One region of the Paeniglutamicibacter sp. NPDC012692 genome, then DNA from elsewhere that is predicted to be linked to it. Evidence: riboswitches for the same ligand, from Rfam matches in the RefSeq annotation. Region 1 holds a riboswitch; each other region holds the start of a gene.
What was found. Region 1 has a riboswitch for S-adenosylmethionine ahead of ACFY5D_RS13015 (O-acetylhomoserine aminocarboxypropyltransferase/cysteine synthase family protein). Riboswitches for the same ligand answer to the same signal wherever they lie in the genome.
Positions count from the first base shown of each region.

Region 2: another riboswitch for S-adenosylmethionine. It lies ahead of ACFY5D_RS18020 (bifunctional o-acetylhomoserine/o-acetylserine sulfhydrylase); the one in region 1 lies ahead of ACFY5D_RS13015 (O-acetylhomoserine aminocarboxypropyltransferase/cysteine synthase family protein).
Region 3: another riboswitch for S-adenosylmethionine. It lies ahead of ACFY5D_RS11330 (flavin reductase family protein); the one in region 1 lies ahead of ACFY5D_RS13015 (O-acetylhomoserine aminocarboxypropyltransferase/cysteine synthase family protein).
Region 4: another riboswitch for S-adenosylmethionine. It lies ahead of ACFY5D_RS20590 (hypothetical protein); the one in region 1 lies ahead of ACFY5D_RS13015 (O-acetylhomoserine aminocarboxypropyltransferase/cysteine synthase family protein).

Region 1 covers NZ_JBIBDE010000003.1:201,493-207,137, reverse strand. The annotation lists gene ACFY5D_RS13025 (methyltransferase domain-containing protein) at 1-586, opposite strand, end outside; gene ACFY5D_RS13020 (histidine phosphatase family protein) at 620-1,171, opposite strand; SAM riboswitch class I at 1,302-1,397, shown strand; gene ACFY5D_RS13015 (O-acetylhomoserine aminocarboxypropyltransferase/cysteine synthase family protein) at 1,566-2,939, shown strand; gene ACFY5D_RS13010 (CoA-binding protein) at 2,939-3,436, shown strand; gene ACFY5D_RS13005 (ArsR/SmtB family transcription factor) at 3,498-4,121, opposite strand; gene ACFY5D_RS13000 (MFS transporter) at 4,202-5,539, shown strand; gene ACFY5D_RS12995 (hypothetical protein) at 5,559-5,645, opposite strand, start outside.
Region 2 covers NZ_JBIBDE010000006.1:44,090-49,734, reverse strand. The annotation lists gene ACFY5D_RS18030 (SHOCT domain-containing protein) at 89-511, shown strand; gene ACFY5D_RS18025 (homoserine O-acetyltransferase) at 613-1,755, opposite strand; gene ACFY5D_RS18020 (bifunctional o-acetylhomoserine/o-acetylserine sulfhydrylase) at 1,758-3,104, opposite strand; SAM riboswitch class IV at 3,178-3,293, opposite strand; gene ACFY5D_RS18015 (VOC family protein) at 3,463-4,107, shown strand; gene ACFY5D_RS18010 (hypothetical protein) at 4,262-4,507, opposite strand; gene ACFY5D_RS18005 (hypothetical protein) at 4,606-4,899, opposite strand; gene ACFY5D_RS18000 (CPBP family intramembrane glutamic endopeptidase) at 5,039-5,645, opposite strand, start outside.
Region 3 covers NZ_JBIBDE010000002.1:695,087-700,731, forward strand. The annotation lists gene dnaB (replicative DNA helicase) at 1-358, opposite strand, end outside; gene ACFY5D_RS11325 (DUF1801 domain-containing protein) at 872-1,297, shown strand; gene ACFY5D_RS11330 (flavin reductase family protein) at 1,416-1,925, opposite strand; SAM riboswitch class IV at 1,996-2,108, opposite strand; gene rplI (50S ribosomal protein L9) at 2,369-2,824, opposite strand; gene rpsR (30S ribosomal protein S18) at 2,840-3,079, opposite strand; gene ACFY5D_RS11345 (single-stranded DNA-binding protein) at 3,142-3,732, opposite strand; gene rpsF (30S ribosomal protein S6) at 3,778-4,083, opposite strand; gene ACFY5D_RS11355 (acyltransferase family protein) at 4,254-5,645, opposite strand, start outside.
Region 4 covers NZ_JBIBDE010000008.1:106,898-112,542, reverse strand. The annotation lists gene ACFY5D_RS20600 (APC family permease) at 1-1,388, shown strand, start outside; gene ACFY5D_RS20595 (zinc-dependent alcohol dehydrogenase family protein) at 1,461-2,516, opposite strand; SAM riboswitch class IV at 2,670-2,798, shown strand; gene ACFY5D_RS20590 (hypothetical protein) at 2,820-3,107, shown strand; gene ACFY5D_RS20585 (PDR/VanB family oxidoreductase) at 3,165-4,172, opposite strand; gene ACFY5D_RS20580 (histidinol-phosphate transaminase) at 4,169-5,344, opposite strand; gene ACFY5D_RS20575 (amino acid ABC transporter ATP-binding protein) at 5,398-5,645, opposite strand, start outside.

The DNA.
Region 1 (5,645 bases):
CGGCATCCAGCGCCGACTCGTAGAGCTCGCCCGGTGTGCGGATTTCGGCAATGTCCCCGTGGGACTTGAGCAGCTTCAGGTAGGCGTTGGACCGGGCCGAACCCCGGACGAGCGAGGCCAGATACAGGGTCCCGTGATCCCGGAGCTGCGCACCCAGCCCGGCGAAGACCTTTCCGAGATCCGGGACCAGGTGCAACAGGCCCAGGCCCAAAACGGTTTCGAAGCGCCGCCCGTCGGTCGGCGAAAGCATGTCCCGACACTCGAGGGTGATGCGTCCCGGCACTTCCCCGCCGGCGGCCCGGCGAATTGAATCGCCGGCGACCTCAAGCATCGGCGCGCTCAGGTCCACAAGTGTCGTGGGGCGCCGGCTGGCAACATGCAGGAGCGCCGTGGCCCTGGCCGTCCCCACGGCCACCTCGAGCAGCGGGCCGTCGCCCGAGCCGATGGCCCTCGCCGCAAAGGCCGCGTACTGGTCCGGGCGGGTGCCCCAGAAGACCCTGTTGTAGGTCGGGGACCCAAGCATTGCGTCATAGGCCCGCGCCCGGCGCGCATAGAATCCGCGGTCGCCAAAGAAGTTTTCGCTCACCCCACCATCGTGCGGCCGGGGGCAGTGATCGCGCTAGTGCGTGGGGGCTGCGGCATGGCGCCGCAGCAAGGGGATATCGACCTCGAGAATCTGCCCGTTGCGCATGATCGGCGTCTTGCGTCCCGGAACCAGCGCATCGACGGTCAGCCGGATCAGCGTTCCATGGGCAACCACGATGATGCGCTTGCCTTCGTGGCGCTCCAGCAGGTCGCAGAGCGCCCGGATGCCTCGCGCGGCCACGGCTTCCTCTGGTTCCGCCGAGCGCAGCAGCACGTCGATTTCCTCGCGCGGCAGGTCATAGACCACGCGTCCCTCGGCGTTTCCGTAGTGACGCTCCCGGAGTCCGTCGATTTTTTCGGTCAGGGCCAGGCCAAGGTTCTGCCCAATGAGTTCCGCGGTTTCCGCCGCACGGCCCAGGGTCGACGACGCAAGGACATCCCAGCTCGAGCCGGCCAATTCCTGGCCCGCGACATGGGCCTGTTCGCGGCCCACATCGTTCAACGGAATATCCGTTTGGCCCTGGAGACGGCCCTCGGCATTCCAGGCTGTTTCTCCGTGACGGACCAAAACCAACGTTGCACTCATGCCCACAAGCCTAGCCCGGCATAATCCCGGCCATCGGGGCGGCGCAGATTCTTCGATTTTCGTCTCAGCATTCGCAACCTAAGCTCACAATCTTTGGCTGTTGGTCGATTTCTTGCCACAATGGATCAACACCCCATCCCGAGCGGCCGAGAGATCTGGTTCCATGACGCCGCAGCAACCTTTCACACTCCGGTGAACAAGGTGCTACCGCCAGAAACGATGGAGAGCGCGTAAGCAATCTTCGGTGCTGAACCCCTAGAGGGTCCTTGCGGACCCTGTCCTGGGCGAACCGGCACCGCATTGACCCGGGAGAAGCACCACCCCAGCCCCACAGGCGAGGGCCGTCCGTACCCCGGGCGGCCGTTGCCACATACGCAAGGAGTCAGCCACCCTCATGGCCGAACATCAATTTGGATTCCGCACGCGCGCACTGCATGCCGGCGGCACCCCGGATGCCGAGCACGGTTCCCGTGCCGTCCCGATCTACCAGACCACCTCGTTTGTCTTCAAGGACTCCGACGATGCCGCGAACCTCTTCGCGCTGCAGAAGTACGGAAACATCTACTCGCGCATCGGCAACCCGACGGTTGCGGCCTTCGAGGAACGTATCGCCTCGCTCGAGGGCGGCATCGGCGCCGTCGCCACCGGCTCCGGCATGGCGGCCGAATTCATCACCTTCGCGGCGCTGGCAGGCGCGGGCGACCACATCGTTGCCTCCTCCAAGCTCTACGGCGGAACCATCACCCAGCTCGACGTGACCCTGCGCCGCTTCGGCGTCGAGACCACGTTCGTCGATTCCACCGACCCTGCCGAATTCGCCGCGGCGATCCGCGAGAACACCAAGGCCGTCTACACCGAGGTCGTCGCGAACCCGTCCGGCGACATCGCCGATCTCAAGGGCCTGGCCGAGGTTGCCCACGCCGCCGGCCTGCCGCTGGTCGTCGACTCCACGCTGACTCCCCCGTACCTGTTGCGCCCCATCGAGCACGGCGCCGACATCGTGATCCACTCGGCCACCAAGTTCCTCGGCGGCCACGGCACCACCCTCGGCGGCGTCGTCGTCGAAGCCGGTACGTTCAACTGGGGCAACGGCAAGTTCCCGTCCATGACCGAACCCGTGGCCTCCTACGGCAACGTCTCGTGGTGGGACAACTTCGGCGAGTACGGCTTCCTGACCAAGCTGCGCAGCGAGCAGCTGCGCGACATCGGACCGGCGCTTCCGGCCCAGTCCGCGTTCCAGCTCCTGCAGGGCGTCGAGACCCTGCCGCAGCGCATGGATTCGCACCTGGCCAACGCCAAGGCCGTGGCCGAATGGCTGGATAACGACCCGCGCATTTCCTACGTGAACTACGCAGGCCTGCCGTCCCACCCGCACCACGAGCGCGCCAAGGAACTACTCCCGCTGGGTGTCGGTTCGGTCTTCAGCTTCGGCATCAACGGCGGCCGTGCCGCCGGCACCGCCTTCATCGAGGCGCTGCAGCTTGCCAGCCACCTGGCCAACATCGGCGACGTGCGCACCTTGGTGCTGCACCCGGCCTCCACCACCCACCAGCAGCTCACCGCCGACCAGCTGGTCGCGGCGGGCGTGCCGGAGGACCTGATCCGCTTCTCCGTGGGACTCGAGGACCTCGAAGACATCCTCTGGGACCTGGACCAGGCCCTGACCGCCTCCCAGCAGGTGCTCGACGCACCCGCCGAGGAAGTTTACGACGGGGCCGCGTGCTCCATCGACGCGGCACGCGCCGCCGCCACGACGGGAGCCAAGTAATGACCGCCACCGAAGCCCGCACCTGGGTCGGCCCGAACGCCACCGAACGCCTGGACATCCTGCGGAACACCAAGTCGATTGCGCTGGTCGGAGCCTCCAACAAGCCGTCGCGCGCGTCCTACTTCGTGGCGACCTACCTGCTGTCCAGCTCCAAGTACAAGGTCTACTTCGTGAACCCGGTGCTCGACGAGATCCTGGGCCAGCCGGTCTACAAGTCGCTTGCCGACCTGCCGGAGACCCCGGACATGGTCGAGGTCTTCCGCAAGCACGACGACCTGCCCGGCGTGCTTGACGAGTCGATCGCCGTCGGGGCGAAGACCCTCTGGCTGCAGCTTGGTTCCTGGCACGAGGAGGTCGCGGCCAAGGCCGAGGCCAACGGCCTGGACGTGGTCATGGACCGCTGCGTGAAGATCGAGCACGCCCGCTTCCACGGCGGCCTGCGCCTGGCAGGCTTCAACACCGGCGTGATTTCTTCCAAGCGCCAGCTGCTGGCATAGCCGGCAACTGCTTCTTTTAGGGGTGTGCCCGGCCAATGCGGCCGGGCACACCCCTAAACATTTAATCCTGGGCAAGTCCCGGAAGGTCCTCGCGGGCCATCATCGTGGTGAGGTGCCACAACCTGCGGTCACTCCCATCGTCGGCGTTGCGCAGGCTTTCCCGCTTGGCTTCTCCAACGACGTCCATGATCCGGTTCTCAAGAACCTTCACCTCATCGGCATTCAGCATCAGGTTTGAAAGGTCAAGCACACCCCGCATGTCCGGCTCGTTCCCCGTGGCATACGCGTTGCCCCAATCCAGGACCGCTTGAAGCTGGCGCACCAGCTCCTGACCCTGCTGCCCCACATACGTCTTCAAGACCAGGGCATCGTCGGCCGAGCTGGGCGCCTCCGGACTTCCAACGCTGAATCGCCCCCGCACCGCTCTCCAGACTCGATCCCGACGATCACGTGCCAGCTCCGGAGCTTCTTCGACGATTCCTGCCGAGGCCAGCACCCGGAGGTGAAAGCTCAGGGAATTGGCCGGGACATCAAGTCGCTCGGCCAAATCAGTGGCGCGTGCAGAGTCCGTCGCCGAGAGCGTCGCGACAATGCGGCGGCGCAGGGGATTCGCCATGGCCTTGAGCATTGAAGAGGTCATGGTGATGGTTGTTTCTTCGGTGGAATTCCGTTCCTTTGGATCCATGCCACCAGTGTACAGATTCCACAAATTTAGTTGCGCAAATTCTATTGCGCAACTAAATTTGCGGGTTTACTCTTGGGTGCATGACCACCAAAACCAGCGCGAAGAACAGCACGAGGACCACAACCCCGGCCCCCGCACTGTGGCGCAACCGGAACTACCTGCTCTGGCTCGGTTCGGACACCGGCTCGGCCCTCGGAATCGCATTGCACTCCTTTGCGGTTCCACTCATAGCCTTGGTCGCAACCAACTCCCCGGCACAGGCCGGCATCATCGGCGCGGCCGGGATGCTCGGCAGAATGCTCGCCACGTTGCCCGGCGGCGTCCTGGCTGACCGGCACAACCGCCGCCGGCTCATGTTGATCGGCGGCATGTCCGGCACTTCAATCGGGCTCGGCCTTGTTGCCGTCGCCGCCACCGGACACCTGACCTTTTGGAGCCTGCTCACCCTTCACCTGCTGATGTCCGTGCGCAACGGGCTGTTCGGATCGGCATCCGATGCGGCACTCAAGGACCTGCTGCCGGAAACCCAGCTAGGCTCGGCCCTCGCCGCCAACCAGGGCCGAGATGCAGTGGTTTCCCTGGCCGGCGGCCCACTCGGGGGCATCCTGCTCGCGGTCTCGCAAACCGTGGCCTTGGCCGCCGTCGCAGCGATTCACGCCACGGCAACGCTGTTCGCCAAGTTCATGGTCCTGCCGACACACATCCGGGAAGCGGATGCCGTCGCAACGAACCGGCAGGAACTTGCCGGGCGGACCGGTTGGGCTCACGGCTTCGCCGAGGAAAGCGGTGAAGGCCTGAAGTGGTTGTGGCGGCGAAAGGACCTGCGTGCGATCCTTCTGGTTTCCGTCATCATCAACCTTGGAACCAACGCCTCCATCACGTCGGTCATTTTCGCGCTTCAACGCCGCGGTGAATCGGCGGCGACCATCGGCTGGGTGTCGGCGGCGATCGGCGCGGGCATGCTCTTGGGCAGCCTGGTCGCCCCCGCGCTGATCAGGCGGATTCCCAGCGGTGCCCTCACCTGCACCGGGCTGTTCCTGGCGATCGCGGCCCTCTGGGTCTTGCCGTTCGTTGAACAGACCGCAGCCCTTTGCGTTGTCCTGGCCGTTGCGCTTTTCGGGGCACCGGCAATCAACGCCGGCATTGGCGGCTATTTCATGGCGGCCGTTCCCACCGAGCTTTTGGGCCGGGCCACCAGTGCCTCCGCCCTGATGAGCATGGCAGCACTGCCCCTGGCCCCGCTGATCGCGGGGTTCGGTTTCCCGCTCTTGGGGTGGACCGGACTGCTGGCATCCTGCGCTTCCATCGCGGCGCTGGCAGGAATCATTGCACTCGCAAACAAGCCGCTGCGCACGCTCCCCGGCCCCGGAGGGTGGGCGGCACGCGCAGCGGCCTACAAGCAAGCTTCGTCCGTCTAGCTAGATCGAACGGAACGCCCTACCAACCGGACTCTTCGTCATCGTCGTCGGCTTCGGAAACGCCAAGATCGGGCTGCTGGTTCCCATCGAACTGGGCCCATGCCTC
Region 2 (5,645 bases), on a different contig from region 1:
GGTTCTGCAATCAATTGATGCTTAACTAGTGACTACAGGCCATGTCATTGGCCTGTTTCACTGCGGCTCATGCCGGGACAGGACGTCAATGATGAACCTAGCAAGCACGACAACATTCGACGACATTCCGCCGGAAATCCTGGAACAAATGGGGAACTCTGAACCTGTCGATTTCGGATACGTGGGCACAGGCGGGACTGACTTTCCCGGTGGCTTGGGTTTCGTTTTTGATTCATTCGGCGTGATTTTCGCAATCGTTGCCTTACTCGTCCTTGCAGCATTCATCTTCACGGCTGTCGTTGGCGTCCGCAACTACAAGGCCAGCAAGAACGCGGGACTGGATCCTTTCACCCTGCAAACCGAGTTGGCTGTCCGTGCTGCCAACTCGGAAATGCTGGCGCCGAAGAAGACCGTAGAACAGAAATTGATTGAACTGGATAGCCTTTTGGCCCGCGGTGTCATTACCCGAGACGAATACACCCAGGCACGCCTCAAGGCACTCACCGACTAGATCCACTTGGCGCGCAAAGACTGATGGCTCCGGCCGAAGATTGTTTCTTCGGCCGGAGCCACCCGTTTCAGCCCTGCGGCTGCCTTCTGCGAGTCAGATTCCTAGGAGAAAATCTGTTCCGCAAGCGCTTCACCGAGCTGTTCGATTTCGGTGAGGAAACCGTCGTGCCCGATCGGCGACGTGATGTAGCGGACCTCCACCGGGTTCGGCAGGGACTTCGCCAGGCGTTCCGACTGCTCAGGCCAGTACAGGCGATCGGAATCAACCGCGGATACGAAGAAGTTCACCGAACCAAGCCGCGCCAGAGCCTCCTGCACGGAACCGTGCCCGCGGCCCACATCGTGGCTCATCAAGGCCTCGGTCAACACCAGGTAGCTGTTGGCGTCGAAACGACCAACCAGCTTGCTGGCCTGGTGGTCCAAGTAGCTCTCCACCTGGTAGCGCCCGCGGTCCAGGCTCGCAGAGCCAACCGGAGCCTCCCCCGCCTGTGCGGTACGGCCGAACCGCACCTCGAGTTCGGGTTCGGCACGGTAGGTGATGTGCGCGATCCTGCGGGCCAGGCCGAGCCCAGCCGAGGGGACATTGTCGTTGGCGTAGTAGTCGCCGCCGGCAAAGTCCGGGTCCAGGCGGATGGCCGCACTCTGGGCCTGGGCAAAGGCGATCTGTTCCGCCGAGGATTCCGCCGTTGCCGCAACCACGACGCAGTTCCGTACGCGTTCCGGGAACTCAACCGCCCATTCCAGCACCCGGGCTCCGCCCATGGAACCGCCGAGAACCGTGTGCCAGACCTTGATGCCCAGGGCATCGGCCAGGCGGGCTTCCAGGCGCACGGAGTCCTTGATGGTGGTGAAGGGGAAACGCGAGCCCCACGGCTTGCCGTCCGGGTCCAGGCTGGCCGGGCCGGTGGATCCTGAGCAGCCGCCGACCATGTTTGCCGAGACCACAAAATAGCGGTCGGTGTCCACGGTCTTTCCGGGGCCCACAAAGCCGTCCCACCAGCCGGGCTCCGTTGAGAGTCCGCGTGCAACGTGCGAATCCCCCGTCAGCGCATGGGCAATGTAAACCGCGTTGGACGCGTCTTCGTTAAGCGTCCCCCACGTTTCAAAGCCCAGCACCACGTCAGGAAGAACGCCGCCGGTCTCGAAGGCGTATTCACCCGTGTGAAGGTGCCGAAGGATCCCGTCCGGGGCATAGCCCAACGCCTGGGCAGTTTCGGCGTCGTAAAGCACCACGTCTGTCTCCACGCTCAACGAGTTACGCCCTGCAGTTCGACCTCGGCGAGCGAGGCGACTGCCTCAAAGCCGGCCCGGAGGTCGGCAATGATGTCGGCAATGTTTTCAATACCCACGCTCAGGCGCACCAGGCCCGGGGTAACGCCGGCGGCGACCCGCTCGTCCTCGGTGAGCTGTGCGTGGGTGGTGGAGGCCGGGTGGACTACCAACGAGCGGACGTCGCCGAGGTTCGCCACGTGGGAGTGCAGCTTCAGCGCATCGACGAATCCCTGGCCGGCCTCGAGGCCGCCGGAGATTTCGAACGCAACAATCGCACCGATGCCCTTGGGGCCGTACTTGCGGCCGCGTTCGAACCACTTGCTCGACTCGATGCCGGCGTAGTTGACCGACTCGACCTGCGGCTGCGCCTCGAGCCACTTGGCGACCTCCACGGCGTTGGAGACGTGGCGCTCGATGCGAAGCGACAGCGTCTCAAGGCCCTGGGCGATCAGGAACGCATTGAACGGGGAAACGGCGGAACCCAGGTCGCGCAGCAGCTGAACGCGGGCCTTGAGGATGTAGGCGAGGTTGGCGCCGAGGATGCCATTGACACCCAGGTCGCGGCCGAAGACCAGGCCGTTGTAGGACTCGTCCGGGGTGTTGAAGCCCGGGAACTTCTCAGGATCGGCGGCGAAGTCGAAGTTGCCCGAGTCCACGATGACGCCGGCGATCGCGGTGCCGTGGCCGCCGAGGTACTTGGTGGCCGAGTGGATCACGATGTCCGCACCCCATTCGATGGGACGCACCAGGTACGGGGTCGCAAGGGTGTTGTCGACGATCAAAGGCACGCCTGCCTCGTGGGCGATGGCCGAGATCGATTCGATGTCCAGGACGTCCTGGCGAGGGTTGGAGACAACTTCGCCGAACAGGGCCTTGGTGTTTGGCTTGATCGCCGCACGCCAGCCATCCAGGTCGTCGGGATCCGCAACAAAGGTGACCTCGATACCCAGCTTGCGCAGCGTGTGCTTGAACAGGTTCTGCGTTCCGCCGTAGAGGCTGGGGCTTGCCACGATGTGGTCCCCGGCCTCTGCGAGGTTCAGGATCGCGAAGGTCGTGGCTGCCTGGCCCGATGCCAGCAGCAGTGCGCCGACGCCACCCTCGAGGCTGGCAATGCGCTGCTCAACCGCGTCCTGGGTGGGGTTGCCGATGCGCGTGTAGATAGGCTCCAGCTCCTGGAGCGCGAAGCGCGCGGCGGCGCTTTCCGCGGTCGGGAACACAAAGGAGGTGGTTTGGTAGATCGGCAGGGCCCGCGCGCCGGTGGCGGCGTCCGGCTCCTGGCCCACGTGGATCTGACGAGTTTCGAATGACCAGTCGTTTGACATCGTTCTCCCCTTCGAGGAATCAAGGGGTATGCCCGTAGCCGACACCTGTGGCGTCGGATTCTACATAGGGGCATGCCCGCGCTTGTCCTGCGTCCTTGTGACGCAGGGCCTGGTCTTCACCCGGGGCACCCCACCGCGGTGGAGGGTTGCCGTCCAGCAAGCCGGGGCTTGTTGCTGGAACTCATGACCTTGTGAATCAGTCTGGCGCAAGGAAACGCGGGCGCGCAAGAACATCTCAAAATGTGACAATCCGGAAGTAGCGGGGCGCTGGCCCGATCCCGACCATGAAACCACCAGCCAAACTCAAGTTAGGCAACCCTAACTCGAGAGCCAGATCACATCGTGCCATGATGGGCACATGATGAGGTTGGACCATGTAACTTACGCTTGTGGACCCGACGGCCTCGCGGCAACTGCCGCTCGGATCGGCGCGGCCCTTGGACTCGAATCTGTAAAGGGCGGTATTCACCCACGATTTGGTACTCGCAATGTCATCTTCCCGTTGCAGAATGACCAGTACCTCGAAGTTGTCGAGGTACTGAACCACCCCGCATCGGACAAGGCACCGTTCGGTCAGGCCGTTCGTGCCCGTTCCGAACTTGGCGGCGGCTGGATGGGCTGGTGCGTTGCTGTTGATGACCTGGCACCGGTCGAGGCACGCCTGGGCCGTAGCTCGGTACCGGGAAACCGAAAGTTCCCGGATGGACAGGAACTGACCTGGCGCCAGATCGGCGTCAACGGCTTGATCGCCGATCCACAGGTCCCGTACCTGCTGCGTTGGGATGACGGGACGGAGAACCTGCACCCGTCGAAGGCACTGACCCCGGTTGGCAAGATTTCGTCGATCAGCATCGCCGGATCCAGCGAACGCGTCGCAGACTGGCTCGGACAGCCCGAGCAGTTGCCGGTCGGCGATGTCACGGTCAACTGGCAGGCACCCAACGGCACGCCGGGAATCCTCTCGGTCACCTTCGAAACCCCCAAGGGTTCGATCACGCTGTAGGGAATCACCCAAACAAACCAACGACCGCGGGGGGGGGGGGGGGGGGGGGGGGGGGGGGGGGGGGGGGGGCCCCCCCCCCCGCGGGGGGGGGGGGGGGCGGGGGGCCGCGCCCCCCCCCCCCCCCCCCCCCCCCCCCCCCCCCCCCCGCGGTTCTTTAACCCTGTTTCTGCCCCGGTCCGGCCAATCCCCCGCCGGCGACTCGCTGCATTTCGTCTCTCAAGACCTCAAAGTGCCGCACCACGATCGAGCCGATGGCCATGAAAATTCCGCCAACAAACAGAATCTGTTGGAGCGCATAGACGGCGCCTCCGATCACTTCCCCGGCCATGGGAACGGCGTCATACAGCCACAGGATCACGGCGTTGCTCATAAAGGAAAAGACCACACCAACAGCGGCCATGGCCAGTCCCAGTCTCAACATCTGTCGTGAACTCATGAGTATTGGCGTCTTCTCTCCATCTTCGGTGGGGCCTGTGGCTGATCGCCGGTCGGCGATCGCTAATCCTGTTCCGTGTGGGGATGCGATTGCGGTACCTGGCGGATTCCGGCCACGGCCGCCTCGGCCGAACGGACGACAAAGGACCCCACAAACAGGAACAGGCCACCGTAGAAGGTGCCTTGTTGCAACACGTAGACAACGGCGCCGGCCATGCCAAGTGGCAGTTCGAAGTCATTCTGGTTCATCGCCAGCCAATTCCAAATCGGCGAAACAATGATGTTAAAGAGAAGCCCGATGATGCCCAGAATCAAACCAACCCAAAACATTCTTTGTGAACTCATGGCTGCGGGCACGTGCTTCTCCTGACGAGGAACTCCCGAGCGTCGCTTTCGTCCGGGAAGTAGCGGGCTGACCGAAAATGGCTTTCACGTCAGCCTAGCAAGGGCTCAGACCCATACAAGTGATCACAAATACTGTGATCAAACCGTGTTTCTAGGAACCGACACCGATAGCGGATCCAAGCAGCGCGTAACCGACGAATCCGGCGACGTCCAGGAACGCATGCGCGATGACCAGCGGCATGACACGGCCCCTCCGTGAATACACGTAGCCGAAGACGACGCCCATCGCGACGTTGCCGACAAACGGACCGATGCCCTGGTAGAGGTGGTAGCTGCCGCGCAGCACCGCGCTGGTGAAAATGATCTGCCATTGGCCCCAGCCCAGACGCCCCAGCCGCTCGAAGAGGTAACCCACGACGATGACCTCTTCCAGGATCCCGTGCCGGACCGCCGAAAGGACCAGGACTGGAATGGTCCACCAATAGTCGTCGAGCGCGGCCGGGACGATGATCGTGGTCAGCCCCAGCGCTCGGCCCGCCGCATACACACCGAGCGTTCCAAGGCCCATGGCCAGGAACAGCCCGGCGCCCCACCCCAGGTCCCTGAATGGCTTCGCGAGGTCAAAACCCAGCCGGGCAAAGGGGTTGCCGCCGGGCAAGCGCCAGAGCAGGTAGAGCACCAGCATGACCGGCACCAGGGCAAAGAAGATGTCCAGGAGTTGGTAGGTGAGGTCGAAGTACTCGCGCTTGTTCAGCGAG
Region 3 (5,645 bases), on a different contig from region 1:
CGATCTCGGCGTAGAAGCCCGCGTTGGCAGCCGTCGGGACGGACTGGATCAGGGTGTGCAGGTAGGCCGGGCCGCCAATGCGGGTGATTTCCCCGCGCTTGGTCAATAGGTCGGAGACCGTCACTGCGTCGGCGGGTTCGCCGCGGCCGTACAGGTCGATGATCGCTTCGTAGATGGCCTCGTGCGCCGGGCGGTAGAAATCGAGTCCCCGCAGGACTTCCACGCAGTCCGCGATGGCGTCCTTGGAGAGCATCATGCCGCCGAGCACGCTTTGTTCGGCCACAAGATCCTGCGGCGGCGTGCGGCCGTAGGCTGACTCGCCGGATTCAGAATTGGTTTCGATGTTCGCTAGCGACACGGGTTTTCCCTTCAAGCTTCGCGGGTTCCCAGTTTTCCGCGTCATTACCTACTTCAGTGTCGCAGGGTCGGCCGACCTTTTGGTACGTCCAATCTCACGTGTGCGAAGAGACACCGTAAGCCTGTGGAAATAGGTGGGGAACATTGTCACCTTAGACCTCATTTGACTCAAACCCAACATCGTTATCCACAGGGGCTGTGCATAACCTGTGCACCTTGCGGCGTGTTGTGTGCACAGTCTGGGGAGAACATTGTGGATTACCGGCGATTTTTATCAACAAAAGCCGTCTGACTAGGCGCTATGCATTTACACACCTGTGGACAGAAAGTAGTTATCCACAGATTCTCGGGGCGAAAATCTTGGTTATACACATAAAAACCCCGAGATTCCGGGGTTAATCCCCAACGCATTCCGCGGTTACCCACAAACTATCCACAGCTATCCACAGGGCTCTGGGGATTCTGGGGATTAACGAGGTTGATGAGCGCCTACGGCACTGCAATACTGGCTCGCATGGCCGCCAACAAAACCGCCCCCACCCGCGTTGATCCACATGAGTTCATCGCCTCCGTTGCCCACCCCACTCGGCGCGCGGACGCGCAGGTGTTGCTGGAAATGATGGAGGAAGTCTCCGGGCAGCCTGCGACCATGTGGGGACCGACGATCATCGGCTTCGGAACTTACCACTACAAATACGATTCAGGCAGGGAAGGGGACGCCGGCGCGATCGGGTTCTCGCCCCGATCGACGAATCTGGCCCTCTACGGTCTGACCGTCGCGCCGGAATCCGAAGAGCTCCTGGCCAAGCTAGGCAAGCACAAGCGAGGTGCCGCATGCCTGTATGTCAACAAGCTTGCTGACGTCGACTTTGGCGTACTCACGGAATTGGCGCGGCACGGGTACCGCCACATGATGGAAGTCGTCCACGACCCCTCCTAGGCGAACGGACGGCACCTGCCTCGCGGCCCACCCCGCAAAAGACAGAACCTGCCGGGCCATGATCCGGCTCTCGTGGTGGATCATGGCCAAGCAGGCTCGCGTGCCTCCGGGATAGCGCCTAGGAGACGAGCTGTTCGGTTTCCAGGCGGCGGAATGCGGATCCGTGGAAGACCAGCGGGGAATTTGTTTCATTGCTCGTTTGGTGGCCGTGCACGCGCAGCAGGACGACGTGGTGGTCGCCCGCCGGAATCTCCTGCTCAACAGAGCAGTCGAGCCACAAGCTTGCATCGTGGAGCAGCAGGGCGCCCTCGTCGGTGGAATCCAGGCGGAGCCCCGCGAAGCGGTCCCCGGTCTTGGAAGCGATCTGGCGGCAAACGCCCTCGTTCTTTTCGCTGAGCACGGATACCCCGATGCGGGCATTGGATCGAACGAGGGGCCACGTACGCGACGTGTTCTGGACCGCGAACATCACCAGCGGCGGATCCATCGAAACGCCGACGGTGAAAGACGAAGCGACGATTCCTTGCGGCTCGCCGTCGACGATGGCGCACAGTGCGGCAACACCCGAGGGATGCTGGGCGAAAACGTTGCGCAAGGTGTCGGGGGTTAGGTCTGTCGCAAGAGTCATGGCTCGGTCCTTCGGCTTGGTGCCCACCTTGATTCGGGTGTGCGCCAAAGCGCAACAGGCCATCAAAGGTGTGCGGTACTTGCCCCCGGGGTTCCGCGGGCCGAATCGTCACCTGGAGCACCCCACTACCGTGAGAGGGTTGCCGGTCAACAAGCCAGGGCTTTTGCGTTGACACTCTTGATTCATGACTAACGTTAGGAGAAAAGTTTAGCTTCAGTCAAAGATTGTTTCGACACATTGGTTCACGAAGAGTAAGAATCGAAGATTCTGCGAACAACACTCGCTTTTGGCCGCCAGTTGTCGATACTGTGCGGCCGCACCCCCCGGACGATGCCCAATCCCCCATGGGTCACGTCCACACGACCCGTTAAAGCGATGAGGACCCCACCCGAAGGTGAGGTCCTCATCGCTATCGTCCCGGGGGACGATGAATCCGCAGAGAATTACTTCTTTGCGGCTACGACTACCAGCGAGATGGTCGCGGATACATCGGTGTGCAGACGCACGGTAGCCGAGTAGTTACCCGTCGACTTGATGTGATCGTTGATCTCGATGTTGCGCTTGTCGATCGCGCCAACGCCGGCGGCTGCAACAGCCTTGGCGATGTCGTCGGTCTTGACGGTGCCGAAGAGGCGACCGGTAGCGCCGGCCTTGACGGTCAGCTTGACCGGCTTGGCGGAGATAGCGGCGGCGAGTGCCTGTGCTTCTTCCAAGGACGCAACGGCGCGAGCAGCACGGGCGGCCTTGATCGACTCAACCTGCTTCTCACCGCCCGGGGTCCAGGTGATGGCGAACGAACGCGGGAGAAGGTAGTTACGTGCGTAACCGTTCTTCACCTCAACGATGTCGCCTGCGGCACCGAGGCCGGTAACTTCGTGGGTCAGAATGAGCTTTGCCATGTTTGTATACCTTCCTTAGCCGCGGCCAGCGCCGGAGTAAGGCAGCAAGGCTACTTCACGCGCGTTCTTGATGGCCTGTGCGATCTTGCGCTGTTCCTGAACGGAAACGCCGGTAACGCGACGGGCACGGATCTTTCCGCGATCCGAAATGAACTTGCGCAGCAATGCTACGTCCTTGTAGTCGATGACAGTGATGTCAGCGGCCTTCAAGGGGTTGGACTTTGGTTTGGGCTTACGGAGTTCAGCCTTAGCCATCGTGGAGCTCCTTTATCAGGTGGAGCCCGCAGAATTTTCTGCGGGATGGTGAATAATTTTGTTTAGAAAGGCGGTTCGTCAGAACCCGGGTTGCCCCATCCGCCGTTGTTTCCTCCGGCAGGAGCGCCCCATGGATCGGCTGCCGGTGCATTCCAGCCGCCACCGCTGTTTCCGCCGGCGTTGCCGCCACCGAAACCACCCTGGCCGCCGGCATTGCCGCCGCCGAATCCGCCGGCGTTGCCGCCGGCATTCTGTCCGCCGAAGCCACCGTTGCCACCATTGCCGGAGCGCTGGGTGCGGGTGACCTTTGCGGAAGCGTAACGCAGCGACGGGCCGATTTCATCGACCTCGAGCTCGGTGACGTTGCGCTTTTCGCCTTCCTTGGTTTCGTAAGAACGCGACTTGAGGCGGCCCTGAGCAATGACACGAGTGCCCTTGGTCAACGTCTCAGCGACGTTTTCGGCAGCCTCACGCCACACCGATGCGCGGAGGAACAGCGTGTCGCCGTCCTTCCACTCATTGGACTGGCGATCGAAGGTTCGCGGGGTCGAAGCGATCGTGAAGTTCGCGACTGCCGACCCTGACGGGGTGAAACGTAGTTCTGGGTCACCGGTCAAATTACCGATTACCGTAATGACGGTCTCGCCTGCCATTGGAGCCTCCTAAAGGTGTTGTTCTACGAAGATCGAGAAGCAGAATTACTCTGCAACGACCTTTGCCTCTTCCGGGCGGGTGATCTTGGTGCGCATGATGGTCTCATTGAGGCTCAACTGGCGATCAAGTTCCGCGGAAGTAGCGGGGGTGGCGGTGAAGTTAACTACCGCGTAAATGGCCTCATTCTTCTTCTGAATGTCGTAGGCCAGGCGGCGACGGCCCCAGATGTCAACGTTCTCGATGGTTCCACCATCGTTACGTACAACGTCCAGGAACTTACCGAGGGTCGGTTCAACGGTTCGCTCGTCGACCTCGGGGTCGATCAGCACCATCAATTCATAAGCACGCATGTGAACCCACCTCCTTTGGGCTAAACGGTCACGGCATTTCCGCAACAGGAGGTTCTTTGCATTTGCTGTCGTCGATGCCCGATTGCCAGGCACGACAGAAACAGCCTTATCCAGTCTAGCGGAAAATCGCCCACTGGCCCGACGAACCCGCGTGCAGTGCGTCACGGGGGTCACCGCGCACGGTCGTCCAGCCCGTCGGCACGCAGCTTCGCCTCAAGTCGGGCGCCGAAGACCGGGGCAAGGGTGCGCATGTAGGTGTCGGAGATGTGGTGTTTGTCCCGGTACACCAGCACGTTGCCGATCACGGCCGGACAGAATCCTCCGACACAGAACTGGTCGGAGAAATCCAGCACACCGACCCGGGGCTCGCGCTTGGCCGCGGCGAGCGTGAAGTCGTTGGCCTCGAACGCGCTGGTCGCCGGGGCCCCGCAGGATTCCAGGTCATCCGGGTGTTGCACCACGCAGTCCCGCGCAAAGACCCTCGTCCCGGGGCGCGGGGTGTCGATGATCGGATAGACCTTGATGCCCGCGTCCTCGAGCTTGCCCCAGTAGTCGGCGAAGCCCTCGGCGGCGCCCTTATCCAGGACGGCCCCGGCCCAGTGGCTGGTCACCACGGCGTCGACGTCGCCGCGGGAGATGATCCGCTTCAAGGTGTCCTCGTTGGCCTGGTGGCACGAAATGCGGCCGTTTTTCTCCGCGATGCGCTCGGTGGCGGTGAACGGGCAGGAGTTCTTCAGGTAGGTCAGCAGCGTCCAGCCGTGTTCCTTGGCGGTGGCCTCCACCGCCCGGTACCAGTGCGTGGCGTGCGAGTCTCCCACCAGCGCTATGGTCAGGGTGCCGTCCGCCGCTCCCATGGTGCATTCGCGGGTGACCGGCGAATCCGGTTTCTGGACGCACTCGCCCAGGTGCGGCCTGTCGCGCTCGGCGTCGGCGGGGACCGGGATGATCTGTTTCTTGCCCGGCAGGTAGGGCGGCGCGCCGTCCGGGATCGAGGCGGCACCGAGCTCGGGCGGCGGAGCGGCAAGCAGGGTGGCGGCCGCGCCCTCCTGCTCGGCGGTGTCGCGTTGGGCCAGGGTCCCGGGGGCGAACGACATCGCCGTGACCAGGGCGACCACGACCGCACCGGCGCCCAGGGTCCGCCACTTCGAGGAAGCCAGCGGGGCCAGGGTGCGCACCGGCGTTTCGATCCACCGGTGGCTGGCCCCGGCGAGCAGCAACGACAGCACCAGCAACCCGGTTCCCTGGGCCGGGTCCGGCTCGCTGCCGGAGAAGTTCAGGAAGAAGATGAGCACCGGCCAGTGCCACAGGTACAGCGAATAGGATACGTTGCCCACCCATTGCACCGGGGAAAGTTCAAGGATCTTTTGCGGGGCCAAAACGCCGCGGGTCTCCCCCGCCAGGATCACCGCAAGGGTTCCGGCCACCGGCAGCGCCGCGGACAGGCCGGGGAAGGGCGTGGCCGCACCAAAGCCGAAGGCCGCCGCGGCGATGGCGGCAAAACCGGCCCAGGCCAGCGCGGTGCGGGCGCCGGTGGCCCGGAACCGGTGCCAGGCGCGCCGTTC
Region 4 (5,645 bases), on a different contig from region 1:
CCACGGTCCAGGCCATCGGCACCCAGCTGCCGGCCATCTTCATCATCGGCTTCATCCCGATGTTCCTGGTCGCCCTGGCCTACCGGGAACTGAACGCGGACACCCCCGACTCCGGCACCACCTTCACCTGGGTGAGCCAGGCCTTTGGCCCGGCCCTGGGCTGGCTGGGCGGCTGGGGCCTGCTGGCGGCCAACATCATCGTGCTCTCCAACCTCGCAGGCGTGGCGGTGGATTTCTTCTACCTGTTCCTGGCCCAGGCCACGGGCAACCCCGCCCTGGCCGACCTGGCCGGCAACAACGCGATCAACATCCTCACCTGCCTGGCCTTCGTCGGCGCGGCGGTCTTCATCGCCTGCCGCGGGCTGACCACCACGCGTCTGGTCCAGTACGTCCTGGTGGGATTCCAGCTGGTCGTGCTCGCCTGGTTTGCCGTCGGAGCCTTCTCCAAGGCGGCCGGCCAGCCGGGGCACCTGGCCTTCGACGCCTCCTGGTTCAACCCGATGCACATCGATTCCTTCTCCGCCTTCGCGGTTGGCCTGAGCCTGTCGATCTTTGCCTTCTGGGGCTGGGACGTGTGCCTGACCATGACCGAGGAAACCAAGAACGGCGAGAAGACCTCCGGCATGGCCGCGGCTCTGACTGCCATCGGCGTGCTCGCGATCTACCTGGTCGGTTCCATCGCCACGGTGATGTTCGCCGGCGTCGGGGACACCGGGCTGGGCCTGCGCAATCCGGAGAACTCCGCTAACGTCTTCACCGCCATTGCGACGCCGGTCATGGGCCCGTTCGCGATCCTGCTCTCGCTGGCGGTGCTGTCCTCCTGCGCCGCGTCGCTGCAGTCCACCATGATCTCCCCGGCCCGCTCGCTGCTCGCGATCGCGCACCACGGCGCCCTGCCCAAGCGGTTCGGCTCCGTCAACAAGTTCAAGTCACCCGCCTTCGCCACGATCGTCGCCGGCGGCGTCTCGGCCGGCTTCTACGCGCTGATGCGGGTGTTGAGCAACAACGTCCTGAACGACACCATCCTGGCGCTGGGCATGATGATCTGCTTCTACTACGGAATCACGGCGCTGGCCTGCGTCTGGTACTTCAGGCACACCGCACTGGACTCGCTGCGCAACTTCCTGCTGCGCCTGCTGGCCCCGTTGCTGGGCGGCATCGCACTGGTTGCGGTCTTCATCCAGACCGCTGTCGATTCCTGGGATCCGTCCTACGGATCGGGATCGGAGATCTTCGGCATCGGGCTGGTGTTTGTCATCGGCGTGGGCATCATCGCCCTGGGCGCGCTGTTCCTGGTGGGCGCGGCCGTGCGCCGGCCCGAGTTCTTCGCGGGACGCAGCCTTCCGAAGCGCGCTCCGGCCTCCGAGCGCAGCCACGAGAACGCATAGAACAGACAGCCACGACAGGGGGCCGGCATTGGCGGGGATACGATTCCTGTCAGTGCCGGCCCCCTGTGCGTCCTACGGCACCAGCATGACCTTGATGGAGCGGCGCTCGTCCATGGCCCGGTAGGCTTCCGGCGTCTGTTCCAGGGGCATCACGGTATCGAAGACCAGCCCGGGATTGATCTTCCCGGCCAGCACGTCTTCCAGCAGCGCGGGCAGGTAGGCCCGGGTGCTGGCGGCCCCGCCGGCCACCGTGATGTTCTTGGAGAAGAGCTCGTAGAGCGGCAGCGGGTTTTCCCCGTGCGGAACTCCGACGAAGCCGATTGCGCCGCCCGGCCTGGTGCAGGCCAGCGCCTGGCCCAGGGACTCTTCGGTGCCCACGCATTCGAGGACCGAGTCGGCAAGCACTCCCCCGAGCAGCTCGCGCACCTTCGCGGCGGCTTCCTTCCCGCGTTCGGCGACCACATCGGTGGCCCCGAATTCGCGGGCCAGCTCCGCCCTGTCTGCATGCCTGGACATGGCGATGATCCGGGTGGCGCCCAGTCGCTTGGCGGCCAGCACCCCGCTCAGGCCCACGGCTCCGTCGCCGACCACCACAACGCTGCGGCCGGGTGCCACCTTGGCCCCGAGCGCGGCATGGTGTCCGGTGCCCATCACGTCCGAGAGCGCGAGCAGCGACTTGGCAAGCGCCTCGTCCGGCTCCGTGACTCCGGGGACCGGCACCAGGGTGCCGTCGGCGTTGGGGACGCGCACGGCCTCGCCCTGGCCGCCGTCCACCGGCAGGCCGTTTTCGTCGTTCCCGCCCCAGACTGCGCGGTGCTCGCAGGCCACCTGGACGCCATTTCGGCACGGCGGGCAGGTTCCACAGCTGTTGGCCCAGGGGGCCACCACGAAGTCCCCGACCTTCAGCGTTGCCACCTTGTCCCCGGCAGCGGTGACGACGCCGATGAATTCATGGCCGATGCGCCGCGGCTTCGGGATCTCGTTGACCCCGCGGTAAGGCCACAGGTCGGACCCGCACACGCAGGCGGCGGTGACCTTGACCAGCGCGTCGGTGTCGGCGAGCAGCACCGGGTCGGGGCAGTCTTCGACGCGGATGTCCCGCGGTCCGTGGATCAGTGTGGCGCGCATGGTGTACCTCCGGAAGCTGGGGTTGGATTTCTATTCTTCCCAGCCTATGCCTCCCGGCCGGGTGCAGGCTGCACTGCGACCCGATGACGGATTGTTGCGGTTCCTGACCCCGCGGTGGCTAATTGTCCGTTCACCCACGTATGGTTGGAACAGCTTCACGAATTCTGGTTGCTTATGGCAAAGCTCCGACTGACCAGGTACCAACCCCATTGTTGTACGGCGGGTGGTTCGGATGACGAAGCGGCCTTCGCACGCACACCTGCGGCAGGGCAAGGACAACCAGCTTCAAGGACCGTGACACCCATGTCCCACAACACGTATGCAGCACCCGCAACCACAGCCAATCCCCTGCCGCGCTTTGCCGGCGATTGGATCACCGCCTGGCTCGATTACGACCCAGGAACCGGTCTCCTGCAGCTGGGCGCCGGACCGTCCGAATGGCTGCTGGAGGCGCTCGCCCCGGAAAAGCTCGCCTCAGCGCTGGACGGACGCGGGCCGACGGAGGTGCAGTTCAACCCGGAACTTTCCATCCTGCTGCTGCCCGGCGCCTTCACCGCGGCCGGAACCTCGTTCTTCAGGTTGCGCGACTGACGTTCCAGGACCCCCGGCCGTGCTGGACCGCCAGCCGCGCAACCGGGCCGCCTGCTCCTAGATGTCCAGGACCAGTCGTTTGCCCTTGCAGCGTGAAACGCAGATCATCATGGTGTCCCCGGCCTCGCGCTCCTCGTCGCTGAGCAGCGAGTCGCGGTGGTCGACCTCCCCGGACACCACCGGTGTTTCGCAGGTGCCGCAGATTCCTTCGCGGCAGGAATTCAGGACCCGGACGCCCACCTGCTCCAGGGCGCTGAGGATGCTGGTGCCCACCGGCACCTTCACCTCCAGTCCCTGGGTGGTCTCCACCGTGAACTCGTGGTCCCCTGCCGCCGGCGCGCTCGCGGCCGGGTCGGCGACAAAGCGCTCGAACCTGTAGCGGGACGAATCCTGCCAGTCGGCGGCGAGGCCGGAAATGAAATCGAGCAGCGGGCCCGGGCCGCACACGTAGGCATGGAAGGCGGCCGAGGGGTCCCCGAGCAGTTCCGGAAGCGGGTAGAACCCGGACTCGTCGTCGGCGTGCAGGTGCACCTTGTTTCCGTAGGCGGCCAGCTCCTCGGTGAACGCCATGGAGCTGCGGCTGCGCCCCAGATAGACCAGCCGCCACGGCACACCGGATTCCTCGGCTGCGCGCAGCATGGGCAGGATGGGGGTGATGCCGATGCCGCCGGCGATGAACAGGTACTCGGGCGCCGGGGCCAGCTCGAAGTTGTTGCGCGGGTGCCGCACCTTGACCCGTGCGCCGGGGCGCAGGTCTTCATGGATGTAGGCAGAGCCGCCGCGCCCCGCGGGTTCGCGCAGCACGCCGAGCCGCCAGCGGGCATCGCCCGGCGCCGAACACAGCGAATACTGGCGCAGCAACCCGTTGGGGAGCAGCACGTCGATGTGCGAGCCGGGGCTCCATGCCGGCAGGGCCAGGCCGGCCGGGTGGGCCAGTTCCAGGGACACCACCGAATCCGATTCGCGGTTGATCCCCGCCACCTCAACGTCGAAGAATCCGTCCTCCGAAACGAGGATTCCCCCTCGCGGGTCTTCAACGACGGGCTGTTCGCTTGTGCCGATCACGATGCACCTCCAGTGCGGTGTATTTCAAAGCTGTGGTCTTGCGGGGTGGGTGGGGTGGTTTGTGCCGGCGCCGGCTGCCGGCCGAGTTCGTCCAGGGCTGCCAGCACCGCCAGCGAGGCCTCGCGAGGGGCGATGCTCACGCGCACGCCGGACCCGGCGAAGGCGCGCACCGACACCCCGTGCGCCGCGCAGCTTCGTTCGATGTCCGCGGCCCGCGCGTCGGTCTCCGGGATCCAGAGGAAGTTTCCCCCGCTGGGCGGGATGCTGTAGCCGCGGGCGGTGAGTTCACGGTGCAGGAAAGCGCGTTCTTCCAAGACCGCATCCACGGTGCCGCGCAGGTGGTCGGCATCCGCCAGCGCCGCCACGGCCCCTGCCTCCGCCACGGCGCTGAGCCCGAAGGGAGGGGCCACGGCGCGGATGGCCCGCACGACCGCTTCCTGAGCCAGCAGGTATCCCGCCCGCACCGCCGCCAGCCCGTAGGCCTTGGAAAAGGTCCGCAGGATGGCAAGGTTCGGGTAGTCCCTCAGCAGTTGCAGCGTCTGCCCGGAGTCGCCGGAGAATTCGAGGTAGGCCTCGTCGAGCACCACCAGCACGTGCCCGGGCACCGCGTCGAGGAAGGATCCGATCTCCCCGGCGTCCAGCACCGTCCCGGTGGGGTTGTTCGGGTTGCAGAACAGCACCACCTTGGTGCGTTCGGTGACGGCCGCGGCCATCGCCCCGACATCGTGTCGGTGCGCCGCGTCCAGCGGCACCTCGACGCATTCGGCCCCGGCCAGGGTGACAAGTATGGGGTACGCCTCGTAGCTGCGCCACGCGTAGAGCACCTCGTCGCCCGGCCCGGCGAACGCGTTGAGGATCTGTCCCAGCAGCGCCAGGGAGCCGGCGCCAACCGCCACCTGCGCGCCGGGCAGCCCGAGCCCCTCGGCCAGGGCCGCCACCAAGCGGTCCCCGGCCAGGCTCGGATACCTGTTGGCCCCTTCCACGCTGGCGGCCATGGCCTCCCGGGCCGCCGGCGAGGGCGGCATCCACGACTCGTTGGAGGATGCCACCCACCGCACCGTTCCGGCGGACGCCGACCGGGAGTAGCCGGGCAGCCGGCCCACCAGGGCCCGCGGTTCGGGAGTCGATACTTCGGTCAGTGATACTGCGGTGTTCAGTCCTTGCCCGTTCATCTGGACGTTCCCTTCTCCGGCTGTGCGGATGGTGCGGGTGCGAGTGGTGCGGGCTAGGCCAGCACCTTGGAGAGGAACGCCTGGGTGCGGGGTTCCCGCGGGTTCTCCAGCACCTGCCTGGGGTCCCCGGATTCGACGAGCTGCCCGTCGGCCATGAAGTGGACGACGTCCGCGACCTCCTTGGCGAAGCCCATCTCGTGGGTCACCACGATCATGGTCATCCCGGAGGCAGCCAGCGACGTCATCACGTCCAGCACCTCGCCGACCAATTCCGGATCCAGGGCCGAGGTCGGTTCGTCGA